Regions from separate parts of the Hydrogenophaga laconesensis genome, predicted to be linked through region 1. Evidence: predicted binding sites of a transcription regulator. Region 1 holds the regulator's gene; the other holds the start of a gene.

Evidence for each region. The regulator LexA, encoded in region 1, represses DNA repair genes until DNA is damaged. The targets are predictions, from matches to a motif close to ACTGTATNNNNATACAGT.
Region 2: a site for LexA is predicted at 4,203-4,220, ahead of recA (recombinase RecA). Genes of this name have one in related genera too.

Annotation. Positions count from the first base shown of each region.
Region 1 is NZ_JAVDWE010000001.1:37,117-44,525, forward strand. Features, by position in the region: gene J2X09_RS00225 (DUF6152 family protein) at 1-229, opposite strand, end outside; gene J2X09_RS00230 (hypothetical protein) at 241-660, opposite strand; gene J2X09_RS00235 (asparaginase) at 667-1,632, opposite strand; gene lexA (transcriptional repressor LexA) at 1,772-2,449, shown strand; gene J2X09_RS00245 (hypothetical protein) at 2,588-2,959, shown strand; gene J2X09_RS00250 (D-2-hydroxyacid dehydrogenase family protein) at 3,072-4,079, shown strand; gene J2X09_RS00255 (type IV pilus assembly protein FimV) at 4,143-5,657, opposite strand; gene J2X09_RS00260 (3-hydroxyacyl-CoA dehydrogenase) at 6,331-7,409, shown strand, end outside.
Region 2 is NZ_JAVDWE010000008.1:49,943-57,351, forward strand. Features, by position in the region: gene J2X09_RS14790 (DNA topoisomerase III) at 1-653, shown strand, start outside; gene J2X09_RS14795 (glutathione S-transferase family protein) at 688-1,338, shown strand; gene J2X09_RS14800 (sensor histidine kinase) at 1,342-2,721, opposite strand; gene J2X09_RS14805 (response regulator) at 2,828-3,502, opposite strand; gene J2X09_RS14810 (MarR family winged helix-turn-helix transcriptional regulator) at 3,602-4,120, opposite strand; gene recA (recombinase RecA) at 4,252-5,358, shown strand; gene recX (recombination regulator RecX) at 5,387-5,848, shown strand; gene J2X09_RS14825 (MFS transporter) at 5,859-7,400, opposite strand.

The DNA.
Region 1 (7,409 bases):
GTGCAGGCAAGTTGCGCTGCGCCAGGTCGCTGGGAAGGCGCAAGGTCTCGGGAACCTCCAGCACCAGTTCCGCGTGCGGATTGCGCCATTTCACCTCGACGACACGGCCCTCGAGGTAGATCGGACGGTTCTGGTCGAAGCTGCTCCAGCCATGGTGGGCCAGTGCCATGCCCGTCCAGGCGCCCAGGCCCATCGCGGCCCCAGCTTGAATCACGTCGCGTCGCTGCATGCCCATCTCCTTCACACGTAGCCTATCCAACGGCCGCAGGTCAAGACCAGCAGCCACAGAGCCGACGACAACAACATCAGCACGCGCGCGGTGCGGTCCTGTCGCTGCAAAGATCGCCGGGCGTGAAACCAGCCGGCGTTGCACCCCGCCAACATGATCAACACCATCTTCGCTGTGAATACGCGATTGGCCAGCAGTTCCCCGGCTTGCGTGCCGAACATCAGCAAACCGGAAACGCCTGCCAAGCCGAAGCCCGCCAACGCCACGCCCAGGCTCAGCCTGGCCAACGGCTCCAGTGCCAGGGCTTGCCCCCATCCAAACACCCTCAACTCCAGCAGGGCCAGGTTGCCCATCAGCAAAGCGACGCCCAGCAGGTGCAAGACCTCCAGCATCGGGTAGGCCCAGGCATGGGCAGCCAGCGAAGCAAACACGACTATTCAGTCCATCAACAATTCAAGCGCCAGCGCCAGTCGCGCCTTGACCGGCGAGAGCCCTGCCGAATCCGCGAACGCCAGGCCCGCGTGTGGCACGACCCGCCCTCGTGCACAACGTGTCCCCACCACCACGCGCACCCCTTGCACCTGAGCCGCATCGAGTGCGCTGGCCAAGGCGCCGTGAATGGTGCCATTCCCCGTGCCCGCCACCACGATGCCCCGCAGTGGGCGGTCGGTTTTCCGGGCCATCAAGGCCTCGACGAGCCCTCCGTCCGCATCGGCGTGGCTCGTCAGGATGTCCACACGAGGCAGTGTTTCCGCCGCGAGGAATCGGTCAAGCAGCTCAGCATCCTGCGTGCCACCCGGCGGCGTGACCGGCCACGGGCGGAAGCTGCGCAACTCGCTCTCTTCCACGCAAGCCAGTGGACCGGCGTCCCCGGAATCGAAGGCATCGAGCCTGTACGTGTGCACCTTGGCCACATCCCACGCGCCGTGCACCTGTCCCGCGCAGACCACGACCACGCCACCACCGGCGCGCTGCGCCACCGCAACCGCATCGCTGAGGTTCTGTGGCCCATCAGGCACCAGCGCGGACGCAGGGCGCATGGCGCAAGTGAGCACAACAGGTTTGGCGGGTTGCAGCACGCGTTGCAACAGAAAAGCCGTTTCTTCAAGCGTGTCCGTGCCGTGAGTCACCACCACCGCAGAAACTTCGGGGTTCTGCAGGTGAATGGACACGCGCCGAACCAGGGCCTGCCAGACCGCCAGGCTCATGTCCTTGCTGTCGACCTGGGCCACCTGTTCGACTTCGAGCGCTATGCCAGCCAAACCCGGTACGGCCGACACCAGATCGGCCACTCTCACCTGCCCCGCCACATAACCGACGTTGTCGCCAGCCTGCTGGGCCCGGCCGGCGATGGTGCCCCCGGTGCCCAGGACCACGATCCGTCCGGCCTGTTTCGCATTCACCACTTGCCAACCTCTTGAAACTGGTTAAAAATACAGATACTGGATAAGAAAACAGTGAGCTGATTTCCATGCAGCCCCACCGCTCATCCAAAGCGTTTTCCTCTGGCCCACCGCTCCCGACGAGGTTCCCATGCTAGACATGCCCCACACCGCTCCGAAACTGACCGCCCGCCAGCAACAGATTCTGGAGCTGATCCAGTCGGCCATCGCGCGCACGGGAGCCCCTCCTACCCGGGCAGAAATCGCCAGCGAACTCGGGTTCAAGTCGGCCAATGCCGCCGAAGAACATCTTCAGGCCCTGGCACGCAAGGGCGTCATCGAGCTGGTCAGCGGCACATCCCGAGGGATTCGCCTGCGCAGTGAGGATCTTCAATCCATCAACGATTCGCGTGGGCGCCAGCTTACACTCCCGCTCCCCAGCCTTTCGCAGCTGGTGCTCCCCTTGATCGGCCGTGTGGCCGCTGGCTCCCCCATCCTGGCGCAGGAACATGTGGACCAGACCTACCAGGTCGAGCGCAGCCTCTTCCAGCGGACGCCTGACTACCTGCTCAAGGTTCGTGGCATGTCCATGCGCGATATCGGCATCATGGACGGCGATCTCCTGGCCGTGCAGTCCACCAAGGAAGCGAAGAATGGCCAGATCGTCGTGGCCCGACTGGGCGACGATGTCACCGTCAAGCGGTTCATGCGGCGCCAGCACCTCATCGAACTGCACGCGGAAAACCCCGATTACAAAACCATCGTGGTCGAGCCTGGCGAACCATTCGAGATCGAAGGGCTTGCCGTGGGCCTGATCCGCAACAGTTTCCAGATCTGACCGGCCTGGTCGGCATCGCCTCAGCAGGTGGCGGGCGTTTGGTCCGGGTAGCCACATCAACCGTGGTCCGGGCACATCCCTGCGAAGGCGTCTTATCCTCAATCCTGCCTGTGTCCGACCCCATCCTTGGAGTTTCACATGGGAAAAATCTTCAGCACAAATACATGGCGAGCGCCCCTGCAACTGATTGACTGCTGGCTGCCATCCCCGTCCATCCGCAGGACGCCTGCGGCCAACGAACCGATCGCCACACGCGTGGTGCAACGCTTTGCACGTGCGGGTTGGCTCAAGCAGCATTCGGTCACCAACCCTCCGACAACGCTGCGTGTCGTTCCGCCTGGAATTGAAGATGCAGCGCCGCGTGTTCGCGTGCTGCGGCAGGTCGAGCACACTCCGTCCGCGCGCCACGGTGGTGTCCGTCTGGTCATTTCGGGTCGCATCAACGATGTGTGCGCCGAGCTCGACCGACTGGCCGACCAGGAGCGCCTGCTTTCGACGCGAGCGGCCTGAACACCGAGCCGCCTGCGCGGGTCGCCAGACAAGCGACTCGCGCCAAAGCCCCCGGCTTGTAACGAGGGGTCAACGGCCCGGGGAGCCGGTTTGCCGAGGGCACAATAGCGTCATGAATATCGTGATCCTCGACGACTATCAGGACGCTGTGCGCAAACTGCGATGCGCAGACAAACTGGAACCCTATCCCGCGAAGGTCTTCACCAATACGGTCAAAGGCGTCGGACAACTGTCGGTCCGTCTGCGTGATGCGGATGTGCTGGTGTTGATCCGTGAACGCACGTCCATCACGCGCCAACTGATCGAAAAGCTGCCACGGCTCAAACTGATCGCCCAGACCGGGCGCGTCGGTTCCCACGTTGATGTGAACGCCTGTACAGAACGGGGTATCGCCGTGGCCGAAGGTGTCGGTTCACCGGTCTCCACCGCCGAACTCACCTGGGCGCTCATCCTTGCGGCCATGCGCCGCATTCCGCAGTACGTATCCAACCTGAAGCACGGCGCCTGGCAGCAAGCGGGCTTGAAAGCCGCGGCGATGCCGGTCAACTTCGGCGTTGGCATGGTGCTGCGAGGCAAGACCCTCGGCATCTGGAGCTATGGCCGTATCGGCCAGATGGTGGCAGGCTATGGGCGTGCATTCGGCATGCGCGTGATCGTCTGGGGCAGCGAAGAGAGCCGTGCGCGGGCCGCGTCGGACGGTTTTGACATCGCCCCCAGCAAGGCAGCGCTGTTCGAGACGTCCGACGTTCTCAGCCTCCACCTTCGCCTGGATCCGTCCAACACCGGATGCGTCACACAGGAAGATCTGGCCGCGATGAAGACGAGTGCACTGCTGGTCAATACTTCGCGGGCCGAGCTGATTCAGCCAGAGGCGCTGATTGCAGCGCTGAACCGGGGGCGCCCGGGCATGGCGGCCATCGATGTTTTCGAGTCTGAACCCATCCTGCAAGGCCATGCCCTGCTCCGGCTGGAGAACTGCATTTGCACGCCCCACATCGGCTATGTCGAGCAGGACAGCTATGAGATGTACTTCTCCTCCGCGTTCGACAACGTGATCAACTACATCAAGGGCACCCCGACCAACATCGTCAACCCGGGTGCACTGCAAGTCCGGCGCTGACCAGGCGTCGACCCCATGAGAAACGCCGGCATCAGCCGGCGTTTCTCATGGGCACCCAGCGCTTCAGCGCTTGTCGTCCGGCTTCGAGCCGGGATCGTCTTCAGGTGGCATGAAGTCCAGCACCTCGAAATCGATCAGGTTGCTGAAGGGCGGGGCCTGCTCGTCGAGCGATTTGACCGAGGGTTCAACAGGCGGCGACACCTCGGGCAACGAGGCTTCGAATGCGGAGAACTCGGACAGGTCGTTCAGGTTGATGTCCAGGCCGATGTGGGATGACGCAGGCAACATGGCGTCCAGATCCATGGGCTGCGTGTTGCGCCCCGTGGCCTTTTCACCGAGGACATTCGTCGATGAGAAGCTGGTCCGCCGACCCTGAGCCTTGAGAGGCTGCATGCTCGTATGTCCGAACTCACTGTGCTGCACAGCAGCCGGGCGCTCGTCCCGGTTGATCAACTCCTTGGCAATCGCGTGCAGCAGCAGCAGCTCGCGATAGGCCTCCAGGTCGAACACCTCCACCTCATCGTCGCTGACATCACGGAAGATGGATTCCTCGATCAGATCGAGCACCCGTGGCTCGGGCCACAGCGACTGGATGCGGCTGAAAGCCGACTCGTAGGCCTCGAGGCCCCGTCCGCCATCGGTGTACTGGTTGAACGGCGGCGCGCCTGCATTGAAGACGTGGTTGAACTCGTCCCGCAACGCGTTGTAGTCCTCGCGCCGGCCCAGACGGTGGTATAGCTTGAACAAGTCCAGATAGGCCAACGGACTGGGCTCATGGCTCTCGGCCAGATGATTGCGCAGAACCTGGATGGCTTGTTCGTCTTCGCCAAGCGAGACGAAAAAGTCGGCCTGTTGCTGCACATCGAACAACTCTTCCGTGGCCACGGAACGCGACACGCCCAGCGCACTGGGTGAAAAGTCCTTGCGGTCGCGCTGCTGCAGGGCCAGATCGGACGGCCCTCCGCGCTCCGGGACGGGCTGGCCATCCAGGGGATGCAGGTCATCGAGCGACGAATCCTGCTCAAGATGCAGATCGATCTCCGGCCTGGGCACGGCCTTGACCGCCTCCACCTTGGCACCCTTGCGGTCAGCCTTGGCCAACAACGCAGCGGCGCCCGCCTTTTCCTCCTGCGTTCCGGACCACCAGGCGCGGGACGCGTCGGACCCCGCGTCTCGGCGACGAGAAAGCATCAGCAGCGCCAGTAAGGCCAGCAGCAAAAGGCCACCCAGCAGATACACCAGCCAGTTCCGGTAGCGCTGATCTCTCGCCTCTTCCAGCTGGACGTTCAGGTCACCGATGGTGCTCTGGCTCTGGGCACTGGCGACACGCAGCCGATCGGCTTCGGCCTCCAGCGCGGCGAGCTTTTGCGCCTCGCGCAGGATGTCCTCTGGCGAGGCGTTGATGGCTTTCCAGAGCAGTCCGGCGGCAGCTCGTGCCTCCTCGGAGCCATTGGCTTCGCTCAGCAGCTGCGGAGACAGCTTGAGCGTCGGATCGCGTTCGATGCCCGGATCGAGTTCGACCGGGTCGAGCTGGAGGCGCGGCGCGGGCACGGGAGCTGGCGCGGGACGGCGCACCACGCTGCTCGCACGGTTGGGCGCGCTGGAACGCGCCGCAACCGGCGGAGGCGAGCTTCGGGTGGCGGGGGCGCCCGGAGATGGCGCGGACCGGCTGCCCGTAGAACCTTCAGCGCGGGGGGCAGACCGGGGTGTCGAGCCAGCGGCCGGGTTCTCCCCCGAAGCGCCGGACGGGGCCACCGATGGGGGTGCGACCACCACAGGCGCTGATCGAGATGCCGAAGCGGCAGGTTCGCTCAGCAGGTCGGCCAGCAGGACGAAGCGTCGGGTAAACGGTGTGCTGCATCCCGCACGTACGTACAGCGTGACAAAGGGTTCGTTGATCGGAGAAGGGACCTGGATGCGGACCGACGCCTCTGCGTCGGGGGCGTTTCTCTGGGGTGTGGTGCGCACCAGCCCGGGAGACAACTGAAGGTCGCCGTAAAAGACGTCTGCATTGACGCACAGGTTGGCCAGATCCTCACCAGGCGCAAGGAGAACCTGCACGCGAACATCGAGAGGTTGGCCGATGACGGCTGCCCCCGTGTACCGCCCCAGCGTTGCCGCCGAACTGCTCAAGACAGTTAATAGCAAAATACAGGCTGTCCATGTCTGGCGCACGTTGGAAGTCCTTCGTTCTATCGTCTGGGCATTTTGTCATAGCTCCAGGCGCGTCCATTCCAAATACAACACACTTATGCACCCCATATTCCGGAATACAGGCATTGTCGGTACAGGCGCCATGGGCCGAGGCATCGCCCAGATGGCGGCACAGGCTGGCAGCGAAGTCTGGCTGTTCGACGTTCAGGCAGGCGCGGCAGAAGCCGCCCGCTCCGCCCTGCAGACCACCTGGCAGACACTGGTGGGCAAGAACCGGATGGAGGCCAGCCAGATGGAAGCCTGTCTGAACCGCCTGCGGATCGCGGGCTCGCTCAGTGACCTGGCCACCTGCGACCTGGTGGTCGAAGCCATCGTCGAGCGGCTGGATGTCAAACAGCGCCTGTTTGTCGACCTCGAAGGCATCGTCACCCCCGATGCGGTGCTCGCCACCAACACCTCGTCCCTGTCGGTGACGTCGATCGGTGCTGCCCTCAAGCGCCCCGCGCAACTGGCCGGCTATCACTTCTTCAACCCCGTACCGCTGATGAAAGTGGTGGAAGTCATTGCCGGACTCAAGACCAGTGCCTCGGTGTGCCAGCGCCTGACTGACTACACCCGTCAGTTCGGCCACACGCCGGTGGCCGCGCAGGACACACCTGGATTCATCGTCAACCACGCGGGTCGCGGCTACGGCACTGAAGCCCTGCGTGTGGTGGGCGAACGTGTGGCGGACTTCGCCACCATCGACCGCATCCTCAAGGACCAGATGGGCTTCAAGCTTGGCCCGTTCGAGCTGATGGACCTGACCGCGCTGGACGTCTCGCACCCGGTGATGGAGTCGATCTACCACCAGTATTTCGAGGAACCGCGCTACCGCCCCAGCGTGATCACCGCCCAGCGACTGGCGGGTGGCGTGGTGGGCAAGAAGGTGGGCGAAGGCTTCTACGCCTACGACAAAGGACAGGCCCAGATACCGGCCGAGGCGCCTGCGCCCGTCGTCGCCGAACTGCCGCCGGTTTGGGTCTCGCCCAAGGCGGCGCGCCGGGCCGAGCTGTACCAGTTGCTCAAAGACCTCGGCGCCCGCATCGAGACCGCCGCCGCGCCGTCGGCCGCCGCACTGATCCTGGTTGCGCCGCTGGGGCTGGACGTCACCACGCTCGCCGCCGTCGAACGACT
Region 2 (7,409 bases), on a different contig from region 1:
CCTGCCCCAAGTGCGGCGGTGCCGTGCACGAGCACGGCAGCAACTACGTGTGCGAGCGCGCCGTGCCCACGCTGGCGCAACCCACACCCACCTGCGACTTCAAGAGCGGCAAGATCATCCTGCAACAGCCGGTGGCGCGCGAGCAGATGACCAAGCTGCTGGAAACTGGCAAGACGGATCTGCTCGACAAGTTCGTCTCCATGCGCACGCGCCGCGCGTTCAAGGCCTTCCTCGCCTGGGACAAGGAAGCCGGCAAGGTGAATTTCGAATTCGAACCGCGCGCCAGCAAGTTCCCGCCTCGCAAGACAGCGGCCGGTGCACCGGCCAAGGCCGCGCCCGCCAAGAAGGCCGCTGCAAAGAAGGCGCCTGCCGCGAAGAAGGCGGCGCCCGCCAAGGCCGCGAAGGCGCCGCGCAAGACCACCACCGCCAGCGGCAAGCAACCCAGCAGCGCGCTGGCTGCCGTCATCGGCGATGGCCTGGTGTCGCGTCCCGAGGTGGTGAAGAAACTGTGGGACTACATCAAGGCCAACGGCCTGCAGGATGCCGCGGACAAGCGCAAGGTCAATGCCGACGCCAAGCTGCGCCCGGTGTTCGGCAAGGACCAGGTGACGATGTTCGAGATCGCCGGTATCGTGGGCCAGCACCTTTCCTGAACACCCGTCCATTGAACGTCGAGGAGACAGAACCGTGAGCCTGAAACTCTATTTCGCCCCGGGTGCGTGCTCGTTCGTGCCGCACAGCATGCTGGAACTCTCGGGCGTCGCCTTCGAGCCGAACGGCGTCAAGCTGCACAAGAACGAACAGCGCAGCCCGGAGTACCTGGCCATCAATCCGCGTGGCCAGGTGCCAGTGCTGGTCGATGGCGATGAGGTGATCACGCAGATCGTGGCGATTCTGCTGCACCTCGATGCCCAACTGCCCGAGGCCGGCATCCTGCCAGCGTCCGGCCTCGCGCGCACGCGTGCGCTTCAGACGCTGACATGGATGAACAACACGGTGCACCCCACCTTCACGCACGTGTTCATGCCGGAAAAATACAGCGACGACGAGGCGGTGCAGAAAGCCGTCCGTGCTTTCGCCGCCCAGTCCTACCGTGGGCTGCTGGGTGAGATCGAAGCGATGGCCGAGAAGGCGTCGCCCTGGATGACCGGTGAGCGCCCGGGTGCGCTGGATGCCTACGCGCTCACGCTGCTGCGCTGGGGCGGCTTCGCGGGCATCGACCCCTCCACGCTGCCGGCCACCTGGGACCTGGCCCAGCGCTTCGCGACCCTGCCCGCCGTGGCGCGTGCGGTGGAGCGAGAGCGGTTGGTGCTGAACATCTACAGGCCCAAGGCCTGAACCTCAGACCGTCGCCCGGGGCGCCTTCGGTGTGAATCGCACCGAGGCGAGCAGGCCCGGTGGGTGGCGATCGGGATGTGCGCTCTCCATCATCACCGTCGCGCTGTGCTGCTGCGCGATCTCCTGCACGATGGTCAGGCCCAGGCCTGAGCCGTCCACGTTGGTGCCGAGCGCGCGGTAGAACGGCTGCATCACGAACTCGCGCTCGTTCTCCGGGATGCCCGGCCCGTTGTCTTCCACCTGCAGGATCTGCACACCGCTGAACGGGTCGACCAGCACGCGCGCAGTCACCACGCCACCGCGTCCGCTGTAGTTGATGGCGTTGTCCACCAGGTTGCGCACCATCTCCTGCAGCAGGGTCGGGTTACCGTCCATGAGGCAGTCCTCGGGCACTTCCTCGGGGCCCTCGCAGCCCAGGTCGATGCCGTGCTCGAGTGCGCGCGGAACCGACTCCTGCACCACGCCGCGCACCAGCCGGGCCAGATCGACGCGGGCACTGGGCAGGGCGCGGCCCGTGGTCTCCGCACGCGCCAGCGCGAGCAGCTGATTGACCGTGTGCGTGGCGCGCGTGCTGGAGCGCGCGATCTGCTTGAGCGAGCCACGGATTTCGGTCGCATCGGTTTCACGCTGTGCCAGTTCGGCCTGCATGCGCAGACCGGCCAGCGGCGTCTTGAGCTGGTGCGCCGCGTCAGCGAGAAACCGCCGCTGTGTGGTGAGCGAGGCCTTCAGCCGCGTGAGCAGGTCGTTGATGGACGACACCAGGGGGGCGACTTCCTGCGGGATGGCCGACTCTTCGATCGGGCTGAGATCGTCGGGCTTGCGGGCACGGATGCGCTGCTCCAGTTCGTTGAGCGGTCGAATGCCGCGCACCAGGGCCAGCCAGACCAGCAGCACCGCCAGTGGGAGGATGACGAATTGCGGGATCATCACGCCCTTGATGATTTCGGCGGCCAGCGTGGAGCGCTTGCCGCGCGTCTCCGCCACCTGCATCAGCACGAGGTTGTCCGGGTCGTTGCGCATCAGCCAGGTGTAGGCGACGCGAACCTCGTCGCCGCGCACCATGTCATCGCGCAGCAGCACACGGCCGGGCTCGGGAACCTCGTCTTCGCGCGGTCTGGGAAAGTCGACCTCGCCACTGACAAGGCGGCCACGCGGGTCGATCACCTGGTAGTAGACGAGGTCGCTGTCGTCGGCGCGCAGCAGGTCGCGCGCCTGTGCGTTGAGGTTGAAGCTGACCTGACCGTTCTGGTTGCCGACGAACTGGGTCAGTGCCTGCAGGTTGAACTCGAGCGCGCGGTCGAAGGGCTTGCTGGCGATGCCTTGGGCAACGAACCAGGTCAGCGCCAGCGACAGTGGCCACAGCAGCAGCAATGGGGTGAGCATCCAGTCCAGGATCTCGCCGAACAGGCTGCGCTGTTCGCGCTGGAACAGGCCGAAGGACTTCGGCGAGGCCCGGCCATGCGCCGGTGTTTCCAGGGTGGCCTCGGCCTCAGCCGGCAATTTTTTCAAGGCAGTAGCCCAGGCCGCGCACGGTGGCGATGCGGATCGGGCCTTTCTCGATCTTCTTGCGCAGTCGGTGGATGTACACCTCGATGGCGTTGTTGCTCACCTCTTCGCCCCATTCGCAGAGGCGCTCGACCAGCTGGTCCTTGCTCACCAGGCGGCCCGCGCGCTGCAGCAGCACTTCCAGCAGACCGAGCTCGCGCGCCGAGAGTTCGATCATCTTGCCGTCGATGGTGGCCACCCGGCCGGCCTGGTCGTACTCCAGCGGACCGTGGCGGATCGTGTTGGTGGAGCCACCCATGCCGCGGCGGGTGAGCGCGCGCACCCGCGCCTCGAGCTCCTGCAGCGAGAACGGCTTGGCCATGTAGTCGTCGGCGCCGTAGTCCAGCCCCTTGACGCGTTCCTCGATGCTGTCGGCTGCTGTGAGGATCAGCACGGGCATCGTGGAGCCGCGCGAGCGCAGCCGCTTGAGCACTTCCAGACCGTGCAGCCGCGGCAGGCCGAGGTCCAGGATCAGCAGGTCAAACTCGTTGTTGGTGATAAGAGCGGTGTCGGCCTCGGTGCCGCTGGTGACGTGGTCCACCGCCGCGCCGGCCGCTCGCAGGCTGCGCAGCAGGCCGTCGGCCAGCACGTGGTCGTCTTCGGCGATCAGGATGCGCATGGGTGGGTCTCCTCGGTGGCTGGGTACAGCTCTTCGTGTGCCGGATGCCCGGCGATGGGCGGAGTCATTTTAGGCCGGCGGTGCCGGTGGCGCGATGTTTCAGCGGGGCGGCACGGCCGCGCGGGCGCCCGGCGATTCCGACCCGTAGGCCTCCAGGCCGAGCGTCACCACGGTGGCCACGGCGTCCCCCACTTGCGCGCGGAATTCCGCCTCGGCCTGGGCCACCGCCTGGCGGAACGCTTCCAGCCAGAGCAGGCCGGTTTCGGTGAACACGATGCGCCGCGCCCGCGCGTCCCGGGCATCGGGTTCGCGCCGCACCAGGCCCCAGGCCTCGCACTGCGTCACCAGATCGCCCATGGCTTGCTTGCTCATGCCTGCCAGGTGAGCCAGATCGGTCAGCCTCGAGCCGTGCAGGCCGAGGTGGCGCGTGATGTGGATGTGCGCGGCCCCGACCTGCGAGCGCGCGGCCAGGTGCGAGAGCGCCAGCGGCACGTTGGCATCGTGTGCCATCAGGCTGAGCACCCGCTCGTCGAAGCGCCGCAGGGCCAGCCCCATGATGCGGCCCAGGTGGCCGCCGCGCCAGCGGTCGTCGGGCAGTTCGGGGGTGGCGTCGGACATGGCTGCATATGGTAAGGCAAACTGACCAAATAAATGCCTCTTGCTCGTCAACTCATCGTTAAACTGCTGCTCAAGCATCCAGCCTGTATGCAATAACAGGCGTGTGCGAAAACTCAACTCAGGAGCCCCTCATGGACGCAGCCGTCAAGAACAATCCCCTCAACAGCGAAAAATCCAAAGCCTTGCAGGCCGCGCTGGCCCAGATCGAAAAGCAGTTCGGCAAGGGCACCATCATGCGGTTGGGCGAGGGCGAGGTGATCGAGGACATCCAGGTCGTCTCCACCGGCTCGCTGGGGCTGGACATCGCGCTCGGCGTGGGCGGCCTGCCCAAGGGCCGTGTGGTCGAGATCTACGGCCCGGAATCCTCGGGCAAGACCACGCTGACACTGCAGGTCATCGCCGAAATGCAGAAGCTTGGCGGCCAGTGCGCCTTCGTCGATGCCGAACATGCGCTGGACATCCAGTACGCGCAGAAGCTCGGCGTGACCCTGTCCGACCTGCTCATCTCCCAGCCCGACACCGGTGAACAGGCGCTCGAAATCGTCGACAGCCTGGTGCGCTCCGGCGCGGTCGACCTGATCGTGGTCGACTCGGTGGCCGCGCTCACCCCGAAGGCCGAACTCGAAGGCGAGATGGGCGATTCCCTGCCGGGCCTGCAGGCTCGCCTGATGAGCCAGGCGCTGCGCAAGCTCACTGCGCACATCAAGAAGACCAACTGCATGGTCATCTTCATCAACCAGATCCGCATGAAGATCGGCGTGATGTTCGGCAGCCCCGAAACCACCACGGGTGGCAACGCGCTGAAGTTCTACGCCTCGGTGCGCCTGGACATCCGCCGCACCGGCACGATCAAGAAGGGCGAGGACGCGATCGGCAACGAGACCAAGGTCAAGGTGGTCAAGAACAAAGTCTCGCCTCCGTTCAAGACGGCCGAGTTCGACATCCTGTTCGGCGAAGGCATCAGCCGCGAAGGCGAGATCCTGGACCTGGGTGTGGTGCACCGCGTGATCGAGAAGTCGGGCGCCTGGTATGCCTACAACGGCGAGAAGATCGGTCAGGGTCGCGACAACGCGCGCGAGTTCCTGCGCGAGAACATCGAACTGCGTGTCGAGATCGAGAACAAGGTGCGCACGGAACTGGGCGTGCCGCTGCTGCCGGTGGACGAAGCACCCGCACCCGCTGCCAAGGGGGGCAAGGCCGCCAAGTCCAAGGACGCCGACGCCACGCCCGCCGCCTGAGCCGCCGTTCGCCAGGATGTGATTGCGCATGGGCTTTGAAGACATCTCCCTCAAGGGCCGTGCACTGCGCTTGCTTGCCGGGCGCGAGCACTCGCGTGCCGAGTTGCAGCGCAAGCTGAGCCCGCACGAAACCGCGCCCGGTGAACTCGCGAAGGCGCTGGACGAACTCGAGGCCAAGGGCTTCATCAACGAACAGCGCGTGCTGGAGTCCGTGGTGCACCGGCGTTCCTCCCGCCTGGGTGCGGCGCGCGTGCGTCAGGAGCTGCAGGCCAGGGGCCTGGATCCGCAGGCGGTGGCCGAGGCGGTGGCGGGTCTGCAGGGGTCCGAGGAGGCCCGCGCTGGCGAGGTCTGGCGCAGGAAGTTCGGCCAACCACCCGCCGATGCGGGCGCGCGCGCGAAGCAGATGCGTTTTCTGCTCACGCGTGGATTCAGCGCCGAGGTGGTTCGCCGCGTGGTAAGCGGCGCATCGGTCGACGGCGCGGAGGACTGAGCCCGGGCCCTCAGTGCGGCCGGGTCGAGGCGGGCGCACGCAGCATGCGCCAGGCCAGCAGGCCGCTGACCACCATGATGCCTGTGCCCACCACGGCGGCGGCTTGCAGCCCATCGACGAAAGCGGCGCGCGCGGCCGTCCGCAGGGCATCGGCCAGTGGCGCGGGCAGCCCCGCGGCGACGATGAGCGCGCCACCCAGGGTCGATGCCTCCGCCACGGCCCCCGCGGGCAGGTCGGCAGGCAACTGGCCCGCCATGCCGGCGCGGTACAGGCTGGTGGCCAGGCTGCCAAAGACCGCGATGCCCAGGGCGCCGGACAGCTCCGCGCTGGTTTCGGACAACGCCGACGCGGCCCCGGCGCGCTCGGGCGGGGCCGCGCTGATGACGATGTCGTTGCCCAGCGTGAACACGGGCGCCATGCCGATGCCCATGAGCGTCATGCCGACGATCAGTGCCACCAGCCCGTGCGGCCCGTCGACCAGCGTCACACCCGCGAAGCCGATGGCCGCCACCGCCAGGCCCGACACCATGGTGGTGGGCGCCGTATGGCGCTGCGCGATGGCGGGTGTGAGCATCGAACCCACCACGAACGACAGGGCCCAGGGCACCGTGCAAAGGCCGGCCACCAGCGGCGACAGGCCCAGCACCAGTTGCAGGTGCTGCGAGATGAAGATGTAGACGCCAAACATCGCGAACGAAGTGAGGGCGTAGGTGCAGATGGCGGCAGCAAAACGCGGTTGCCCGAACAGCTGCAGATCCAGCAGTGGGTAGTCGATCCGGCGTTGACGGCGAACGAATGCAACGCCGGCGGCCAGCCCGGCGGCGGCCACCATCCAGGTGGTTGCACCAAGCTGTCCCTCGGCCGCCTGTTTGAGCGCGAACACGCCGCCGAGCACGGCCGCCAACGAGAGTGCCACACTGACAAAGTCCAGCCGGCCGGCCTCCGGATCCCGGTACTCCGGCAACAGGAAGGGCCCCAACGCAAGCAGCAGCAGCATGACCGGCACCGCGGCCCAGAAGATCGCCGGCCAGGCGAAGTATTGCAGGATCACACCGCCCACCAGAGGCCCGATGGAGCCACCGACCGAATAACTCGATATCCAGATGCCGATGGCGACGCGGCGCTCACGTTCGTCGCGGAACATGTTCGAGATGAGCGAAAGTGTGGAGGGCGCCAGCGTGGCGCCTGCGACACCGAGCAGGGCGCGCGTGGCAATGAGCGCGTGCGCGGAGGTCGACAGCGCGGCAGCCACCGAGGCCGCTGCGAAGGCGGCGGCTCCAACCATCAGCAGCCGGCGGCGGCCGAGCTTGTCACCCAGCGTGCCCATGGTGATCAGCAACCCCGCCACCATGAAGCCGTAGATGTCGACGATCCAGAGCAGCTGGGACGCCGTCGGCCGCAGATCGGCGCTGATCGCCGGCAGGGCGAGGTTGAGCACGGTGAGATCCATCGCGTAGACCAGGCACGGCAGGGCGATCACGCCCAGCGCCACCCATTCGCGGCGTGTGGCCCGAGGTGGTGCGACGTCGGTGGTGGGCGGGATGGCGGACATGCGGTCTCC